Regions from separate parts of the Microbacterium sp. MEC084 genome, predicted to be linked through region 2. Evidence: predicted binding sites of a transcription regulator. Region 2 holds the regulator's gene; the other holds the start of a gene.

Region 1 (7,620 bases), on a different contig from region 2:
TGCAGCAGACGCTGTTCGAGATGGGGCGGGCCGCCATCGTGGCCTGCCCGGCGCTGGCGGAGATCCGCTTCGCCATGCCGAACAAGCACCACTTCGCGTACGATCTGGCGCGGTTCGGGCTCGAGAACCGCAACGAGGTGTTCATCGCCGACGACCGGCCATACGGGCTGATCGAGGGCACCGTCGTGCGCGACGGCGTCGCCGAGGCCCCCGACGCGTGGCGGGACGTCCCCTCGTTCATCTGAGCGACCCACTTGCCTCTCTTATCGAAAAACGATAGATTTCTCTCGTCGTTCGATGAAGGAGGCCCGCATGGGCAGGTACGTGGTGCTGGCGTCGCAGTTCGTGATCGCGCTGTCGCTCGCGGGGTCGCTCGTGGTGCAGACCGTGATCCTGCCCCTCGTGTGGATCGACCTGGAGGGCGAGGCGCTCTGGGGGCGGGTCGCGCTCGTGACGATCGCCGCCCTGTGGATCCTCGGCCTGCAGGTGTGCGCCGTGTGCGTATGGCGACTGCTCGGCATGGTGCGCCGCGGCTCGGTGTTCTCGCGCCGCGCGTTCCGCTGGGTCGATGTGATCATCGCCGCGATCGCGTTCGACGCGGTGATCACGTTCGTCCTCGCGGTGCTGCTCGCGCCCGGCGACGTCGCGCCCGGCGTCGTCGCGCTGGTGTGCGGCGCAGCCCTCGTCACGGGAGGCGTGGCGCTGCTGGTCGCGGTGATGCGGCAGCTTCTGCAGCAGGCGATCGACCGCGATGCCGAGGCGCGGGCGCTCCGGTCGGAGCTGGACGAGGTGATCTGATGCCGATCATCGTCGACGTCGACGTCATGCTCGCGCGCCGCAAGATGGCGGTGGGCACGCTCGCCGAGCGCGTCGGGATCACGCCCGCCAATCTCGCGGTGTTGAAGAACGGCCGCGCCAAGGCCGTGCGGTTCACGACGCTCGACGCGCTGTGCCAGGTGCTCGATTGCCAGCCCGGGGATCTGCTGCGGTGGGTGCCGGAGGAGGGCGCGGACGGCGACGCGGCAGCTGTCAAGGCGGACGACCGTCCAGGTTCGAGCGGGTAGATTCGGCCGCAAGCCGCATGGCCCGACGTGCGGCGAGGAGGAATCCCCGTGACCGAGACCCCCGACGAGACCCCGACCGAGCAGCTGCTCGACGGCCGCTACCGGCTGGGCGAGTGCGTCGGCACCGGCGGGATGGGCCGCGTGTACCGCGCGGAGGACATCGCGCTCGGCCGCACCGTGGCGATCAAGATCGTGCACCCCGACGTCGAGGACGCCTCGGCGGTCGACCGGGCGCGCGGCGAGGTCGCGGTGCTCGCGTCGCTCAGCCATCCGTCGCTCGTGACGCTGTTCGACGCGCAGCTGGCGCCCGGGCGGCAGGACTACCTCGTGATGGAGTTCGTCGAGGGCCCGACGCTGAGCGCGCGACTCGAGCACGGGCCGCTGTCCCCCGTCGACGCGACCCAGCTGGCGGCCGAGCTCGCGGAGGCGCTGCACGTCGTGCACGCGGCGGGGATCGTGCATCGCGACGTGAAGCCGTCCAACGTCCTGCTGGCGCAGACGAACGTGCCCGGCCGCGCGTTCCGCGCGAAGCTCGCCGACTTCGGCATCGCGTACCTGCTCGACGGCGCCCGCCTGACCACGCCCGGGATGGTGGTCGGCACCGCCGCCTACCTGTCCCCCGAGCAGGCGCGGGGCGCGGACCCCACGCCCGCGTCGGACGTGTACTCGCTGGGACTGGTGCTCCTCGAGGCGCTCACCGGGCAGCGCGCGTTCCCGCGGTCGACGCCGGTCGAGGCGCTCGCCGCCCGACAGTCGACACCCCCGGTCATCCCCGATTCGGTCCCGGCCCCCTGGGCGGGCCTGCTGACCCGGATGACCGCCCTCGACCCGGCCGAGCGACCCACCGCGATCGAGGTGGCGCGCTCCGCGGCGGCCCTCGCCCGCGAGCCGGGCCTCGCTCCCCCGGTCGCCGCCGCATTGGCGGCGCCGCCGCTCATCGCGGCCGGCGACACCGGGACCGCAGCGACCGTTCCCCTCGCTGCCGGAGCGGACGCCGCGACCATGCGGATGCCTTCCGGCGACGACGCCGCGACCGCGGTGCTGCCGCCCGCGGACGCTGTCCCGGCCGCCGCGAACTCGGCCGGCCGTTTCACCGAGGCTCCCTCCCGGCGCCGTGTGCGCCCCGCGGCGCTGCTGATCGGCGGAGCGGCCGTCGCCGCCGGCCTGGCCGCGGCGGGCATCTGGGCCGCCGGCGGGGCCGACGCCCCGACGCCGGAGCGCTCCGCCGTGGTCGAGCGCACGGTCGTCACGCCCAGCGAGACGCCCACCGAGGTTCCCGTGGCCCCCGTCGAGCCCCTCACGGAGGAGGAGCAGAAGAAGGCCGAGGAGGAGCAGAAGAAGGCGGAAGAGGCCCGGAAGAAGGCCGACGAAGAGGCCGCCAAGAAGGCCGAGGAAGCGCAGAAGAAGGCCGAGGAAGCGCAGAAGAAGGCCGAGGAGGAGGCCAAGAAGGACGCCGAGGAAGACGGCGACGACTAGCCTGACTCGCGCAGGCGCGCCCGCATGGCGGACTGCTGCGTCTCCGTGAACCCGACCGCGGTGTACATCCCCCTCCCGGCCGCGGTCGCGAACAGCTCGGCGCGCCGGGCCCCGGTGGAGCGTGCCCACCTCATGACGTGCTCGAGCGCGGCGCGCGCATACCCCTGGCCACGCGCCGCCGGCAGCGTGCAGACGTTGCTGACCAGCACGTCTCCGCCCTCGGGAGCATGCGGCGACGGCGCCGCGTCGCGAAGGGAGCCCAGCGCGCACGACACGACGGCTCCGCCGACCTCGACGACGGCGACGCAGTACCGCGGATCGTCGATCCGGGCCTCGAACCACACGCGGGCATGGTCTCGCCACGCGGCATCGCCCGCCGCGATGCCCATCGCCTCGAACATCTCAGCACGCAGCTCCACGACGGCGTCGATGTCGACTGCCCGCGCGCGGCGCACGATCGGTTCATCCATGGCCCCATTCTCCGCGAGCCGCGCTCGGGTGTCAGAACGGTGGTGCGCCACCGCCGGCGTACTCGATGCGGTACGGGGAGTCGTAGTACTCGTACCCGGCCGGGGACCGGTACCGCAGGATCCCCCTCCCGACCTGGTCGACGTCCCAGGGCGAGTGGTGCTTCATCATGTGGTGGGGCTCGCAGATCGTGGCGAGGTTCTCGACGCCGGTGGGTCCGTCCTTGGACCACGGGATGGTGTGGTCGATGTCGCAGTGCTTCGCCTTGGTGGCGCACCCCGGGACGCGGCAGGTGCCGTCCCGCGCCAGCAGGTACCGGCGCTGCGCCGCGGTCGGGGTGCGGTGATCGACCGTGAGGAGGGCGCCGGTGTCGGGGTGGAGGAACAGCCGCTCCCACCCCACCGCGCCGGCCGCGAGGCGGCGGGCGGTGTCCGCGTCGATCGGCCCATACCCCGCCAGCAGCGCCGCCTCGTCGTCGAGACCGGCGAGGGTGGTGACCGGGATCGTGACCTCGATGCTCGCGGCGATGTGCGCCTCGACCGGGTGACCGGACGGCATGCCCGACAGCAGCAGGTCCAGTGCGAGATCCGCCCGCAGCCGCCCCAGGCCCCGCTCGTCCGCCGCGACCGCCGGATCCTCCGACCCGCCACGGGCGCGCTTCACGACCCGGGCCTGCGCGGTCAGCCGATCATGGGCCGCGTGGATCACGTACGCGGGGCCGCTGATGCACAGCACCGCCTGCCCATCCGGCTGGTCCTCCACCCACACGCCCCGCCGCTCCCGCGCCTCCTCATGCCGCACCACCGCGGACGTCCGCTGATGCCTCTCCGCCACCCGCGCGGCCAGGGCCTTGGTCCGGTACGGGGTCGCCTTCTCCGCCAGCGGGAGGATCTCCGACTCGAACGCCGCCCGCACCGCATCCTCATCGAGGTCCGCACCGGCCTCTGCGATGACCTGCGCGTGCCGGGAGGTGATCCGTCCCTCCCCGAGCGCCGCGTGCGTCGCCGGGAACCGGGTCACCAGCGTGTGCGCGCGGTCCATCCGGCCCTGCACCGCGCGGGGCGACTCCCTCGTCGCCAGCGCCACCTCCGCGGCCATGGACCGCACCGGGAACTCGTACACGCTCGCATCCGGCATCCGCCCCATCTGGTCGATCGCGATGCCCATCGCCTCCGCCTGCAGCGCCGCCTCCTCGGCATCCAGCCCCGCACGCTCCCCCCCGGATCGCCTTCAACCGCTCCACGATCGCCCGCGTCCGCGACAGCTCAGCCGGGGTGAACCCCCACCCCGAGGCATCCGCATCCGTGAACCGTGGCATGCCCCCATCATCCCACCACCCTCGGACATTTGTTCGAAGGTTGGGAGCACTGTGGAGAACGTCCTTCCTAGCGAGACCCGTCCGCCACGCGGTCGGAGTGGCCCAGCGACTTGCCGGGCGCGATGAGGTCTCGCACCCGGCGCTTCAGCTCGGCGATGTCCGGGAACCCGCCGTCGCGCTTGCGGTTCCAGACGTGCGCGTCGTCCACGTCGATCCGGAACACGCCCCCGGTCGCGGGCACCAGAGCCACCTCGCCGATCTCGGCCTCGAACGACTGCAGCAGCTCCCCCGCGTACCACTGAGCCCTGAGCAGCCAGCGGCACTGCGTGCAGTACGTGATGACGATACGGGGAGACGGCATGCGGCCAGGATCCCACAGACCACGGGCCGAGGCCGCGGCGAGTCCGCAATCCGGCCAGCCGGTTCCCATACCCCCCGGGGGTATGTATCATGGGTGTCGCCACCGCACATCGTCGAAGGGACACGTCATGGCGAAGGAAGCGATCGAGCTCGGACTCAAGGACGCGAACGCCGGATGCGCATGCTGCGCCACGGGCGCCGCGCAGGCCGCCGCTCCCGCCCAGGAGCCGGCCGCCACCACGACGCTGCAGGTCGAGGGCATGACCTGCTCGCACTGCGTCTCCAGCGTGACGGAGGAGCTGAGCGCCCTTCCCGGCGTCCAGCGCGTGTCCGTCGACCTGGTCGCGGGCGGCGTATCGACCGTCACGGTCGACAGCGACGCCCCACTCGACGCCGAAGCGGTCGCCGCGGCCGTGGACGAGGCCGGCTACACGATCGCGGGCCGCTCCGCCTGATTCGCGGGCCGGCGCCGTCCCGCACCCGCCGCCGACGGCGGCACCCTGAGGAGGTTCTCATGAACACGCAGGATCACCCGCACGACGACCATCACCACCACGAGGGACACGCCGGGGCGCACGGCGCCCGCGAAGCCGTCGCCGAGGCGCCCGCCGTGGACCACGCCGGTCACGGGCCCAAGGATCACACCGGCCACGGCACCATGGACCACGCCGGTACGGACCACGCCGGCCACGGCGATCACGTCGGGCGCTTCCGCCGCCTGTTCTGGATCATGCTGGCGCTCGCCGTGCCGGTGGTCGCGTTCTCCCCGATGTTCGCCATGCTGCTCGGCTACTCCCTGCCCGACGCGGCGTGGGTCGGCTGGGTCTCCCCCGTGCTCGGCACGGTGATGTACGCGTGGGGCGGCGCGCCGTTCCTCACGGGAGCGGTGGCCGAGCTGCGCGCGCGGCAGCCGGGCATGATGCTCCTGATCGGGCTGGCCATCACGGTCGCGTTCGTCGCGTCGTGGGGCGCGAGCCTCGGCATCCTGCACCACGAGCTCGACTTCTGGTGGGAGCTGGCCCTTCTGATCGCGATCATGCTGCTGGGTCACTGGCTCGAGATGCGCTCGCTCGCGCAGACCACCTCGGCGCTCGACTCCCTCGCGGCGCTCCTGCCCGACGAGGCCGAGCGCGTCGACGGCGATGCGGTGCGGACCGTCGCGCCGGTCGAGCTCCGGGTCGGCGACCTGGTCATCGTGCGCCCCGGTGGCCGGATCCCCGCCGACGGGCGCATCGCACAGGGCTCGGCGAGCATGGACGAGTCCATGATCACGGGCGAATCCCGCCCCGTGCGCCGCGGCGAGGGCGATCTCGTCGTCGCGGGCACGGTCGCGACCGACTCCGGCCTGCGCGTCGAGATCACCGCGATCGGCGACGACACCGCGCTCGCCGGCATCCAGCGGCTGGTGACCGAGGCGCAGCGGTCGTCGTCGCGCGCTCAGCGCCTGGCCGACCGCGCCGCCGGATGGCTGTTCTGGTTCGCGCTGATCGCGGGCGCGATCACGGCCGTCGTGTGGACGCTGCTCGGGATGCCCGACCAGGCCGTCGTGCGCACGATCACGGTGCTCGTGATCGCGTGCCCCCACGCGCTGGGGCTGGCGATCCCGCTCGTCGTGTCCATCGCGACCGAGCGGGCGGCGCGCGGCGGCGTGCTCGTCAAGGACCGCCTGGCCCTGGAGAGCATGCGCACGGTCGACACCGTGCTGTTCGACAAGACCGGCACGCTCACCAAGGGCGCGCCCGCCGTCACGGCCGTGCATCCGTCCCAGGGCACGGACCCCGACGCGCTGCTCGCGCTCGCGGCCGCAGCCGAGGCCGACTCCGAGCATCCGCTCGCGCGCGCGATCGTGCAGGCCGCCGCCGAGCGGTCGCTCCGCGTCCCCGGGGCCACGGACTTCTCGTCCTCGCCCGCGGTCGGCGTGCGCGCGGTGGTCGACGGCCGCGTGGTCCAGGTCGGCGGGCCTCACCTGCTCACCCAAGAGGGCGCGGGCGAGCTGCCGATCGCGGACGAGTGGCGCGCGGAAGGCGCGATCATCCTGCACGTCCTGGTCGACGGCGCGGTGGCGGGCGCCCTGCGCCTGGCCGACGAGGTCCGCGCCGAGTCCCGCGAGGCCGTCCGTGCGCTCCATGCCCGCGGCGTCCAGGTCGTCATGATCACGGGCGACGCCGAGGCGGTCGCGGCGGCGGTCGCCGCGGAGCTGGGCATCGACCGGTTCTTCGCGGGCGTGCGCCCCGAGGACAAGGCCTCCAAGGTCGGCGAGCTGCAGCGCGAGGGCCGCCGCGTCGCGATGGTGGGCGACGGCGTGAACGACGCTCCCGCGCTCGCGCAGGCGGACGTCGGCATCGCGATCGGCGCCGGCACGGATGTCGCGATCGCCTCCGCGGGCGTGATCCTCGTCAGCGACGACCCCCGGTCCGTGATCTCGGTGATCGAGCTGTCGCGCGCGAGCTACCGCAAGATGCGCCAGAACCTGTGGTGGGCCGCCGGCTACAACCTCATCTCGGTGCCCCTGGCCGCGGGAGTGCTCGCGCCGTTCGGCTTCGTGCTGCCCATGTCGGTCGGGGCGGTGCTGATGTCGCTGTCGACGATCGTCGTCGCGCTCAACGCGCAGCTCCTGCGCCGCCTGGACCTGCGCCCCGAGCCCGTCACGTCGGCCGGCCGCGGATCGGCCGCCACGCCGGTGCGCTCGTAGGCTGATGTCGAGAGGAGGCGCACGATGAGCCTGATGTCGCTGGGCCGGGCGCTGCGCCCGCGCGCGACAGCCGTCCGCGCCCTCCTCCTCGGCGCGCTCGCGGTCGTCGCGGTGCTCGTGGGCCTGCTCGGCATGCACGTGTTCAGCACCGGGACGACCCATCATGCGCCCGCCGTCGCGCCGGAGACCTCCTCCAGCGCCGCCGCGCAGAGCGAGGCGCACGACACCGGGCACGACGCCGT
Region 2 (7,620 bases):
ATCGCGTGCTCTCGCGCGCCGAGGCGCGCACCGGGGCACGGGTCTTCGGAGCCGCGCAGGCGCTGCAGGATGCGACCACGACCGGCGAGGGCACGGCGGACGGCGAGCAGTGGGATCGCGAGGAGCGCGCGGCGCTGCGTCGCGTCGGCGGCCTCTCGACCGAGCTCGAGGACGTCACCGAGGTCGAGTACCGGCAGCTCCGGCTCGAGAACGTCGTGCTCGTGGGCGTGTACTCGCAGGGCTCGCTGACCGACGCGGAGAACTCGCTGCGCGAGCTCGCGGCGCTCGCCGAGACCGCTGGCGCCGTGGTGCTGGACGGCGTGCTCCAGCGGCGCCCGCACCCGGACCCCGCGACGTACATCGGTCGCGGCAAGGCCGACGAGCTCAAGGACATCGTCGCGGCCGTGGGAGCCGACACCGTGATCGCCGACACGGAACTCGCACCCAGCCAGCGGCGCGCGCTCGAGGACGTCGTCAAGGTCAAGGTGATCGACCGCACCACGGTGATCCTCGACATCTTCAGCCAGCACGCCAAGAGCCGCGAGGGCAAGGCTCAGGTCGAGCTCGCGCAGCTCGAGTACCTGCTGCCGCGCCTGCGCGGCTGGGGTGACTCGATGAGCCGCCAGGCGGGTGGCCAGGTCGGCGCCGGCGGCGCGGGCATGGGCTCGCGCGGTCCCGGTGAGACGAAGATCGAGCTCGACCGCCGTCGCATCCGCACGCGCATGGCGCAGCTGCGCCGGCAGATCCGCGACTTCGCGCCCGCGCGCGAGGCGAAGCGGGGCGAGCGCAAGCGCAACACGATCCCCTCGGTCGCGATCGCCGGCTACACCAACGCCGGCAAGTCGAGCCTGCTGAACCGGCTCACCAGCGCCGGGGTCCTGGTCGAGAACGCGCTGTTCGCGACCCTCGACGCCACGGTGCGGCGGTCCGAGACCTCGGACGGCCGCGTCTACACGATCGCCGACACGGTCGGCTTCGTGCGCAACCTGCCGCACCAGCTCGTGGAGGCGTTCCGTTCGACCCTCGAGGAGGTGGCCGACGCCGACGTCATCCTGCACGTCGTCGACGCGCATCACCCCGACCCGGCCGGGCAGCTGCAGACCGTCCGCGACGTGATGGGCGACGTGGGCGCGCGCGACATCCACGAGATCGTCGTCTTCAACAAGGCCGATCTCGTGGACGACGACACGCGCCTCGTCCTGCGGGGCCTCGAGCCGAACGCGGTCTTCGTGTCCTCGCGCAGCGGCGAGGGCATCGACGAGCTGCGCGCGGCCATCGAGGCGGCGCTGCCAATGCCCGAGGTCGAGATCCGCGCGCTCGTCCCGTACGACCGCGGCGAGCTGATCTCGGCCATCCACGAGCAGGGGCACCTTCTCGAGCGCTCGCACGAGGAGGGCGGCACGCTGGTGCACGCCCACGTGTCCGAGCGCCTCGCCGCGGCGCTCGAGCCCTTCCGCGTGGCCTGAGCATGCGGATCCGGCCGTACGCAGCCGCCGACCGCGACGCCGTCGCGGAGATCTGCCTGCGCACGGCCGACTACGGCGGGGACGCCACGGGCGTGCTCGAGGACGACGGGCTGTGGGCGGACGTGTGGGCGCTGCCGTACGTGTCCCGCCACCCGGACCTGGCCTTCGTGCTCGAGGACGAGGGCCGCGTGATCGGGTACGTGGTCGGCACGGATGACACCGACGCCTTCGAGGAGTGGTTCCGGGTCGACTGGTGGCCGTCGCGCACCGAGGGACGCGCGCGACCCGAGCGGGAGCGAACGCGCCAGGAGGGCATCCTGCTCTACGCCTACGGACGCCGGCCGGGCGCGGAGCCGTACGCCGCGGCGGGCTACCCCGCGCACCTGCACATCGACCTGCTGCCCGAGGCGCAGGGGCGGGGGTGGGGGCGCCGGCTCATCGAGGCGCTGGTCGCCGAGCTGCGCCGCCGAGGCGTGCCGGGGCTGCACCTGACCGCCGCGACCCGGAACGCCGGCGCGCTGGCGTTCTACGACCGCGTCGGGTTCTCGCGCCTGCCCTCGCACGAGGGGGTCCAGGCGTTCGGGATGCGGCTGGGCTGACCCGGAGTCAGTCCAGGTCGATCGGCGGCACCCCGGGGGTCTCGAACCCGAGGATCGCGCCCAGGAAGGCCAGCTCGGCCTCGAACGCGCGCACGAGCGTCTCCGCCTGCCGGAAGCCATGCGACTCGCCCTCGAACAGCAGGTACTTGTGCGGCACGCCGTTGGCCGCCAGCGCGTCGCGCAGCGCCTCGGACTGCGACGGCGGCACCACCGGGTCGTCGGCGCCCTGCAGGATGAGCAGCGGCGTCCGCAGCGTCTCGGGCCGCGACAGGGGCGAGCGGCTGACGTACAGCGGCTCGGCCTGGGGGAGCGGGCCGACGAGGCCGTCGAGGTACCGCGCCTCGAAGTCGTGCGTGTCGTCGGCCAGCCGCCGCAGGTCCGCGACGCCGTAGCGGCTGATGCCGGCGGCGAACACGTCCGTGTCGGCGACCGCGCACAGCACGGTCCAGCCGCCGGCCGAGCCGCCCTTGATCGCGATCCGGGCGGGATCCGCCAGACCCGCCGCCGCGAGCCCCCGCGCGGCGGCGGCCGTGTCGGCGACGTCGACGATGCCCCAGCGGCCGCGCAGCCGCTCGCGGTACGCGCGGCCGTAGCCGGTCGATCCGCCGTAGTTCACGTCGAGCACGCCGATGCCGCGGCTCGTGAAGTACGCGACCGCGAGCGAGAGCTCGCCCGACGCGTGCGCGGTCGGCCCGCCGTGCACGAGCACGAGGTACGGAGGCAGCTCGCCCTCGGGAGCGGTCGCATCCGGGTTGGTCGGAGGGTACGCGAACGCGTGGACGTCGCCGTCCGGACCCTCGAAGGTCACGGCGCGGGAGGTCGGCATCCATTCAGGGGCGAGCGCCGAGACCCCGCCCCGCAGCGCGGTGAGCGTGCGCGCGTCGACGTCCAGGAGCCAGAGGCCTCCGGGGACGCGGATGCCGGCGCCCGTGAGCAGGACGCGGGAGCCCTGTGCGTCCCGCACGAGCACCCCGCCGGTGAGCGAGGTCTCCAGGCCGTCCACCGCGCCGCACGTCGGATCGATCACGATGAGCTCGTCGGCGCCGTGCGTGCGCACCGCGACGATCCGGCCGTCGTCGAGCGCCGCGAACCAGCGGGTCGCGAGGTTCCACAGCGGTCCGCCCGTGTCGGCGTCGGCGGGGTAGATCGGCTCCGGGCCGGTCGCGCCGAGGCCGTCGAACCGCACCCAGTGGAGGTTCCAGCGGCCCTCGGGGTCGGCGGTGAACATGAGCTCGTCGTCGCCGGTCCACTCGGGCTGCAGCGCCGAGATCCCGCCGTCCTCCGTGCGGCCCCCCGCGACCACCACGTGCTCCGCCACGCGCCCGTCGGGGCCGATCCGGCCCACGCGCAGCTCGGAGGCGTCCCACGGCATGTCCGGGTGGTCCCACGCGATCCAGGCGAGTCGGTCGCCGCGCGGCGCCGGGTACGCGAGGAAGTCCGAACCGGCCACCACGCTGAGGATCGCCTCGGGATCGTCGGCCGCGGAGCCGTCGAGCGGGATCACGACGATATCGCGCACGGGGGAGCGGTCGCCGGCGTGTGTCTCGCGCACGGCCCACAGCCGGCCCCCGCCGTCGGGACCGGCGGCGAACGTGAGGTCGCCGAAGCTCATCCCCAGGCCCGCCGGCGTGAGGGGCTCGGGCGCGCCGCCCACGGTCAACCGGTGCACGCGCTGATCCGAGCCCTCCACGAAAAGCAGCTCGGAGGCCGGCGTGACGGTCCACGCACCGCCGCCGTACTCGTGCACGCGCGAGCGCGCGTTCCAGGGCGCCGGCAGCAGCGCCTCGGGCTCGTCGTCCGTGAGCCGGAAGACCGCGGTGCGCCCTCGCTCCGACGGCACGCTCTCGCTCCACCAGATCTCGTCGCCCACGAAGCGCGCGCCGTCCAGGCGAGGCGAGCCTCCGGCGATGTCGGCTGCCGCGATCGGCGAGGGCCAGGATCCGTATGGGAGCGTCTGTGCCATGCCCCCACGCTATCGGGGAGCCGCGGAGGTCAGACCGCGCGCATCACCGCGACGACCTTGCCCAGCACGACCGCCTCGTCGCCGAGGATCGGCTCGAACGCGGAGTTGCGCGGCAGGAGCCACGTGTGGCCGTCGCGCTGCCGGAAGACCTTGACCGTGGCCTCGCCGTCGAGCATGGCCGCGACGATGTCGCCGTTCTCCGCCGTGTTCTGCACGCGCACGACCACCCAGTCGCCGTCGCAGATCGCGGCGTCGATCATGGACTCGCCCGAGACCTTCAGCATGAACAGCTCGCCCTTGCCGACCAGCTGGCGGGGGAGCGGGAAGATCTCCTCGACCTGCTGATCGGCCGTGATCGGCACGCCCGCCGCGATGCGGCCGACGAGCGGCACCATGGCGGCGTCGCCGACCGTGGGCATGCCCGCGTCGAGGTTCTCCGCCGACTGGCCGGGGAGGTCGATCAGCACCTCCATCGCACGCGTCTTGCCGGGGTCGCGGCGCAGGTAGCCGCTCAGCTCGAGCTGCCCCAGCTGATGCGTGACGCTCGAGAGCGACTTGAGGCCGACCGCGTCGCCGATCTCGCGCATCGTGGGCGGGTAGCCCTTGGTCTGGATCGAGCGCTGGATGACCTCGAGGATGGCCAGCTGCTTGTCGCTGAGGCTCTTGCGGCGCCGCGTGCGGGGCTTCTCGTCGGCCGCGGCCGACTGTCCGGCGTCGAGGTCCGACGTGCTGGTGTCGACGGCGCTCATGTCCCGTGCTCCTTCGCTCCGACATCCGATGTCGGTGGCCCGTGGTGGAGTGTGCTTCATCGAAACGGTATCCGAGAACCACGCGGATCCGGAAGATCTGTTCGAGCGTGTCGCGTGACATCTCGGACCGGTTTTCGAAGAAGACGTTGACAGATTCGAAGCTTCGAAGATAGATTCGGAACAGAGCTTCGCATCCGGCCCTCCCGGCCGAGTGCCGGATGCGAAGCCTCTCCGATCCTCTCGAGGAAGCTGAAGGAGCCGCAGATGACCACCGTGAGCATCACCGCCTACCAGGCCCCGGTCCGCCCCGCCCGTGCCCTCCGCACCGAGCGCGCCGTCCGCGTGACGCCGGCGACGCGGCTGCGGCTCACGCGCCGCGGTCGTCGCGTGCTGGCCGCCCTCGCCGCGGCTCCGGTCGCCGCGGGCCTGGCCCTCGCCGTCATCAGCGGCGGAGGCGCCCTCGCGTCGCGCGAGGACGGCGCACCCGCCGGCACGTTCGACACCGTGACGGTCATGGCGGGCGACTCGCTCTGGTCGATCGCGGAGGAGATCGCTCCGGCCGCGGACCCGCGCGACGTGGTGGACGCGATCGTCGCGCTGAACCAGATGCAGAGCTCGTCGGTCGCCGCCGGAGAGCGGCTCGCGATCCCGGCGGAGTACTCCTCGGCCCGCTGACGGACGAGAGGCCACCCGTCCGAGCGGCCCTAGCATTGAGAGGGTGACGGTCACTCTCGACGAACTGCCGATCCGCGACGACCTGCGCGGGCAGAAGCCCTACGGGGCACCTCAGGCGCCTCTCCCCGTGGCACTCAACGTCAACGAGAACACGCATCCCGTGCCGGCCGAGGTCGCGGACGACATCGCCGACGCGGTGGCCCAGGCTCTGCGCAACGTCAACCGCTACCCGGATCGCGAGTTCACCGAGCTCCGGCAGGGCTTCGCGCAGTACCTCGGCCACGGCCTCGACGAGAGCCGGATCTGGGCCGGCAACGGCTCGAACGAGGTGCTGCAGCACGTGCTGCAGGCGTTCGCGGGTCCCGGGCGCTCGGCGTTCGGCTTCGAGCCCACCTACTCCATGTACCGGCTCCTCACACGGGGCGTCGGGTCCGAGTGGATCGGCGGCACGCGCGGCCACGACTACACGATCGACCCGGAGGACGCGGCCCGCCAGGTGGCGGAGGCGCGGCCCGATGTCGTGTTCCTGTGCGCCCCCAACAACCCCACCGGCACGCCGCTGTCGCTCGACGTGGTCGAGGCCGTGTACGACGCGACAGACGGCATCGTGGTGGTGGACGAGGCGTACCAGGAGTTCGCGCCGCACGAGTCGCCCTCGGCGCTGACGCTGCTGGGCGGGCGCCCCCGCCTCGCGGTCTCGCGCACCATGAGCAAGGCGTTCGCCTTCGCCGGCGCCCGCGTGGGCTATCTCGCGGCCGATCCGGTGCTGATCGACGCGCTGCGCCTGGTCCGTCTCCCGTACCACCTCAGCGCGCTGACGCAGGCGGCCGCGACCGCGGCTCTGCGGCACTCCGACACCATGCTGCGGATGGTCGACGAGATCGTCGTGCAGCGGGACCGGATGTCGGCGACGCTCGAGGCGCTCGGCTACCGCGCGTACGAGTCGTGGACGAACTTCGTGCTGTTCGGCGGCGTCTCCGACCCCGCCGCGACGTGGCAGGCGCTGTACGACCGAGGCGTGCTCATCCGCGACATCGGCATCCCCGGCCACCTGCGGGTCACGGCCGGCACCGAGGAGGAGACCACGGCGTTCCTGGAGGCCCTGGCCGAGCTGGGCCGTCGCTGAGCGGAGGCCGTGCGCGGTCGCCGCGCGGTCCGGCGGCGACCGCGCCCCGACTAGACTCGCGGGCATGACGACTGCCCGAATCGCACGCCGCACCCGCTCCACCAGCGAGTCGAGCGTCGAGCTGGAGCTGAACCTCGACGGCACCGGCCGCAGCACCATCTCGACCGGCGTGCCGTTCTTCGACCACATGCTGACGGCGTTCGCGAAGCACTCGCTGACCGATCTCACGGTGACCGCGACGGGCGACACCCACATCGACGCCCACCACTCGGTCGAGGACATCTCGATCGTGCTGGGCCAGGCGATCCGCGAGGCCCTCGGCGACAAGTCGGGCATCTCGCGCTACGGCGACGCCCTCGTGCCGTTGGACGAGGCGCTCGCGCAGGCCGTCGTCGACATCTCCGGCCGGCCGTTCCTCGTGCACGAGGGCGAGCCCGCCGGCTTCGAGCTCCACCTGATCGGCGGTCACTTCACCGGGTCGCTCGTGCGCCACACGTTCGAGGCGCTCGCATTCAACGCGGGCCTCACGATGCACGTGCGCGTCATCTCGGGCCGCGATCCGCACCACATCGCCGAGGCCGAGTACAAGGCGCTCGCGCGCGCGTTCCGCCAGGCGAAGGCGCTCGATCCGCTGGTCGAGGGCATCCCGTCGACCAAGGGAGCCCTGTGAGCGAGGCGAACACCCCCGACGACGCCGTGCGCGAGGGCGACAAGCCCGTCGTCGCGGTCCTGGACTACGGCTCCGGGAACATCCACTCCGCCGTCAAGGCCCTGCAGTCGGCGGGAGCGGACGTGCGGCTCACGCGCGACCGCGGCCTGATCCTCGACGCGGACGGCCTGCTCGTCCCCGGCGTCGGCGCCTTCCGGGCCGTCATGGAGCAGCTGCGGTCCGTGCGGGGTCCCGAGCTCATCGAGCGCCGCCTGGCGGGCGGACGGCCCGTGCTGGGCATCTGCGTCGGCATGCAGGTGCTGTTCGAGCACGGCATCGAGCGGGGCGTCGACACGGAGGGCCTCGGCGAGTGGCCCGGCGTGGTCGAGGAGC

Evidence for each region. The regulator LexA, encoded in region 2, represses DNA repair genes until DNA is damaged. The targets are predictions, from matches to a motif close to TCGAACANNTGTTCGA.
Region 1: the regulator LexA is predicted to act here: its motif matches at 4,348-4,363, upstream of B5M43_RS08385 (HNH endonuclease signature motif containing protein).

What each region holds. Positions count from the first base shown of each region.
Region 1 is NZ_MYFP02000007.1:36,271-43,890, reverse strand. Features, by position in the region: gene pucL (factor-independent urate hydroxylase) at 1-245, shown strand, start outside; gene B5M43_RS08405 (DUF2975 domain-containing protein) at 313-798, shown strand; gene B5M43_RS08400 (helix-turn-helix transcriptional regulator) at 798-1,064, shown strand; gene B5M43_RS08395 (serine/threonine-protein kinase) at 1,113-2,540, shown strand; gene B5M43_RS08390 (GNAT family N-acetyltransferase) at 2,537-3,010, opposite strand; gene B5M43_RS08385 (HNH endonuclease signature motif containing protein) at 3,042-4,175, opposite strand; gene B5M43_RS08380 (SelT/SelW/SelH family protein) at 4,394-4,687, opposite strand; gene B5M43_RS08375 (heavy-metal-associated domain-containing protein) at 4,815-5,141, shown strand; gene B5M43_RS08370 (heavy metal translocating P-type ATPase) at 5,201-7,378, shown strand; gene B5M43_RS08365 (DUF6153 family protein) at 7,403-7,620, shown strand, end outside.
Region 2 is NZ_MYFP02000003.1:266,150-273,769, forward strand. Features, by position in the region: gene hflX (GTPase HflX) at 1-1,466, shown strand, start outside; gene B5M43_RS05470 (GNAT family N-acetyltransferase) at 1,469-2,065, shown strand; gene B5M43_RS05475 (prolyl oligopeptidase family serine peptidase) at 2,073-4,028, opposite strand; gene lexA (transcriptional repressor LexA) at 4,058-4,777, opposite strand; gene B5M43_RS05485 (LysM peptidoglycan-binding domain-containing protein) at 5,042-5,452, shown strand; gene B5M43_RS05490 (histidinol-phosphate transaminase) at 5,487-6,578, shown strand; gene hisB (imidazoleglycerol-phosphate dehydratase HisB) at 6,643-7,248, shown strand; gene hisH (imidazole glycerol phosphate synthase subunit HisH) at 7,245-7,620, shown strand, end outside.